One region of the Pseudoalteromonas sp. NJ631 genome, then DNA from elsewhere that is predicted to be linked to it. Evidence: predicted binding sites of a transcription regulator. Region 1 holds the regulator's gene; the other holds the start of a gene.
What was found. The regulator sigma-54, encoded in region 1, starts transcription at its own class of promoters, with help from an activator protein. The targets are predictions, from matches to a motif close to GTTGGCACGNNNNTNGNNT.

Region 2: the regulator sigma-54 is predicted to act here: its motif matches at 1,277-1,295, upstream of A587_RS0113960 (flagellar basal body rod protein FlgF).

What each region holds. Positions count from the first base shown of each region.
Region 1 covers NZ_AKXJ01000016.1:50,860-53,052, forward strand. The annotation lists gene ptsN (PTS IIA-like nitrogen regulatory protein PtsN) at 1-46, opposite strand, end outside; gene hpf (ribosome hibernation promoting factor) at 48-335, opposite strand; gene A587_RS0120055 (RNA polymerase factor sigma-54) at 365-1,864, opposite strand; gene lptB (LPS export ABC transporter ATP-binding protein) at 1,911-2,193, opposite strand, start outside.
Region 2 covers NZ_AKXJ01000007.1:165,038-167,230, forward strand. The annotation lists gene flgG (flagellar basal-body rod protein FlgG) at 1-459, opposite strand, end outside; gene A587_RS0113960 (flagellar basal body rod protein FlgF) at 476-1,240, opposite strand; gene flgE (flagellar hook protein FlgE) at 1,364-2,193, opposite strand, start outside.

The DNA.
Region 1 (2,193 bases):
CCGCAGCTTTACTGCAGTCCTTGTTCACTAATTCACTTAATTTCATCTTAGTGTCGAGTGAGCTTCTCTTTGTGTTTAATAACTTGACGATCTAGCTTGTCGATGAGGCCATCAATTGCGGCATACATATCTTGATGCTCTGTTGATGCAAATAGCTCGCCGCCGTTTACGTGTAATGTTGCTTCTGCTTTTTGTACTAGCTTCTCGACATCAAGGATCACATGCACGTTATTGATATGATCAAAGTGCCTTTCTAGCTTCGCAAACTTGTTGGTGACATAGTCTCTTAATGAGTCAGTAATTTCTACATGGCGACCAGTTAGATTTAGTTGCATAAGCATTTTTCCTTCTTGGGTTTTACGTCTTATATCAAGCTTTTACGCTGATTTGACGGTGGAATGGCTAGGGATTCACGATATTTTGCAATCGTACGTCTCGCTACCTTAATTCCTTGCTCAGCTAAGATATCTGCAATTTTGCTGTCACTCAATGGCTTCGCGGTATTTTCTGCAGCTATCAGCTTTTTGATAAGTGCTCTAATTGCTGTAGAAGAGCACTCACCTCCATTTTCTGTACTTACATGGCTAGAGAAGAAGTACTTCAGCTCAAATATTCCCCGAGGTGTATGCATGTATTTTTGTGTTGTCACACGGGAAATTGTGGACTCATGCATCTCAACCATTTCAGCAACATCATTTAGCACCATAGGGCGCATTGCTTCGGGGCCATGTTCAAAGAATGCCTGTTGTTGTTGCACAATGCAATTGGTAACTTTTAATAATGTATCATTTCGGCTTTCTAAGCTTTTAATAAACCACTTTGCTTCTTGTAAATGTGAGCGAATAAACTGACTATCTGTGCTGGATTTCGCTGTTCTAGACATCGCAGCATAATGGTCGTTTACTCTTATTTTAGGCATAGCATCAGGATTTAGCTCTACGATCCAACGACCTTTTACTTTTTTTACCGATACGTCAGGGATCACATATTCAGGCTCTTCATGAATAATGCTTGCCGCTGGTTTTGGGTTAAGACTATGAATTAACGTCATGACCTCTTTGAGATCGGCTTCTTTAAGGCGCGTTTTCTTAGCCAAAGTTCGATAGTCACGGCTGGCAAGCAAGTCGATATGCTCTGTCAGGATCATTTTCGTTTCGGCAATCCATGGCGTATCTGGGGCGAATTGATTTAGCTGAATACACAAGCATTCTTGTAAACTACGCGCTGCGATACCGACAGGATCGAAAAGCTGAATACGTTTGAGCACGGCTTCGACTTCATCCAGCTCAATAGGCTCTTCGCTACTCTCATCATTAATGCTTTCTAAAATGTCTTCGCAAGACAGTGTTAAAATGCCTGACAGGTCGACCGCTTCAATAATCGCAATCGCAATCGCTCTATCTGTTGGACTAAACGGTGTCAGCTCAAGTTGCCACATGAGATAATCATGAAGAGATTCAGAGGTTTCCCCTTGATAAACATTATCGTCATCGGGAAGTGGGCCTGAGCTTGCAGCGGGCGCTGCACTCATATACTCGTCCCAAGTGACATCCATAGCAAGGTCATCGCTCACAGTGTCTTTGCTCATGGCAGTATCTGAGTCTATCTCATAGTCACTAACCTGCACTTCATCGCTTGAATCTTGATTGTCGTCAGCACTGCTCTTTTCTTGACTGTGTTGGTCAGCGTTTTCGCCGTCAGTATTATCACCTTCTTCCACTTCCAACAATGGATTGCTGTCTAACGCTTCTTGTATTTCTTGTTGCAGGTCCAATGTACTGAGCTGCAGCAAGCGAATGGCTTGTTGCAGTTGTGGAGTCATTGTAAGTTGCTGCCCCATGCGCAGCTGTAATGATTGCCTCATGTATCTCTAACAATCCTTTTTAACAGTTATTAATACTACGTCTTAACTATAGCTTGAATTGTTCGCCTAGGTAGACATCTCTTACGGTTTGATCTGCCAAAACATGTTCTGGCGTGCCTGCAGCGATTAACTCACCATGTGAAACGATGTAGGCTTTTTCACATACGTCCAGTGTTTCTCTAACGTTATGATCGGTGATTAGCACACCGATACCGCGGTTTTTTAGGTGCTCTATGATTGTCTTTATATCTAACACCGAAATAGGATCAACACCAGCAAAAGGTTCATCTAACAGGATAAACTTAGGGTTAGCGGCTAAAGCGCGAGCA
Region 2 (2,193 bases), on a different contig from region 1:
AGAAATAGTAATTGACTGTGCATCATCGGGGACGTTCATCTCAGGTAACACAGGGAAACCTGCACCAGAGGTAACTATCCGCCCCTCTTCGTCCGTCGTGAACTGACCATTTCTTGAATACGCGGTTGTGCCATCTGGCATCTGAATCTCAAAAAAGCCCGGACCTTGAATCATCCAATCCAAAGAATTTTCGGTACTTAACATATTACCTTGAGAAAAGTTCTTTTGGTTGGCGACTACTTTGGCACCTGCACCAAGCATCAAACCAGACGGTAATTCTGTATCTTGAGAGCTGCGGCCACCTGGTTGATTAATGTTTTGATACAGTAAGTCTTCGAATATCGCCCGACTCTTTTTGTAACCGACGGTACTGGCGTTTGCTAAGTTGTTCGAAATAACTGAAATATCAGTTTGCTGAGCATCTAAACCTGTTTTACTTATCCACAATGCCGGATTCATAATCTCTACCTCACTCTTAAACTATGCGTAGGAGCGAAGTGTGTCGCTCATCTATTTCTTCAGCTGTTTTCATCAGCTTAATTTGCATTTCAAATTGTCTTTGATGGTTGATCATATCCACCATCTCATGAACGGGATTGACGTTGGACATCTCTAAGAAGCCACTCATTACTTTTGCAGTTGGAGATATTTCACAAAAGCCACAGATCCCATCTTCTAGCTTATCTTCTTTTGGTCTATACAGGCCGTCATTGCCTTTTTGTAGCTTACTATTATCTGCTTCAATAATTTTAAGCCTATCAACCACCTCAAGAAAGTTAGCGGGGGCACCTTGTGGACGCACTTGAATAGAACCATCGTCACTAAACACCACTTTATCAACGGGGATAGGTAAGACAATAGGTCCACCTTCGCCAATAAGTTGACGCCCGTGAGCTGTGACTAACGCACCGTCATTACGAATGTTGAGCGTGCCGACTTTGGTGTAAGCTTCTTCGCCAGACGCATCAACGACGCTGATCCATGACTTATCATCTACTGCAATATCAAGCTCACGACCAGTTTCAACGATTGCACCACCAGTCATATTAGTACCTGGACGTTCTTGCATAGCAAAAACCCGAGAGGGTAACCCTTCTCCGAATGCCTGCATTGAACGCGCTTGAGCAAAATCTGCTTTGAAGCCAGTCGTGTTGGCATTAGCAAGGTTATTCGCTTTGAGTGCCACACCGCGTAAGCTCTGCTTAGCGCCTGACATTGCGATATACACCATTTTATCCATGACGATGACCTATAAAATTCAAACTTAATCTAGTTAATGCAAACACAGTGCCAAAGTGATGAGATGTTTTTGACGGGCATAAAAAAGGCTGCCTTTGTAGCAGCCTTTGGAGGGCATAATATATTATCGGATCTGTAATATATTTTGTTGTAATGTTGAGTTAACCTCAAGCGCTCGAGAGTTCGCTTGGAAGTTACGCTGGGCACTGATAAGGTCAACTAACTCGTTTGTGAGGTTGACGTTCGATTGCTCTAATGCCGATGAACTAATACCACCAAGCGTACCTGTGTTTGGCTCGCCTGCTAGTGGCTCACCGGAAGATAGGCTTTTCTTCCACTCAGTATTACCAATCGCTTGGAGGCCTTGAGAATTCGGGAAGCGTACGAGCGCGACTTGCCCTAGGAAAGTCGAGTCACCGTTAGTGTATGAAGCTACTACTTTACCATCGGTACCAATATCAATGCCAGCTAATCGACCAACGGTTGCACCGTCTTGTTCCAGTGCTTTCACTTCAAACCGACCTGATGAATATTGTGTTGGTAACTTCTGAGCCGTGTTTGCTTCATCACGCCAGTTAACAACAATATCATTCGGGAAGGTTGCGCCGTTTTCTAACAGGTTTGACATACCAATAGTTGGATCCGTCACATCTTGAGGACCTGCAAGACTAAGCGGGTTAAACGTCGTACCCGTATTGTTACTAAATGTCAGTGGTGAAGCTGATGGATCATCCGCTGTTTGTGAAGGAATACCACTTGCATCAAAACGAAATACGCTTACTGGAGTGAATGGCACTGGTGGCGTAGCAGTTGGGTCAATTTGCTGCGCATTGTGGTTAAATGGCTTATCGTCCATTGTTGCATAAGTTGACCATTGATTATCCGCTGTTTTTCTAAAGAACAGTTGTAACGTGTGCGACTCTCCCAATGAGTCATATACCGTAATTGCCGTTC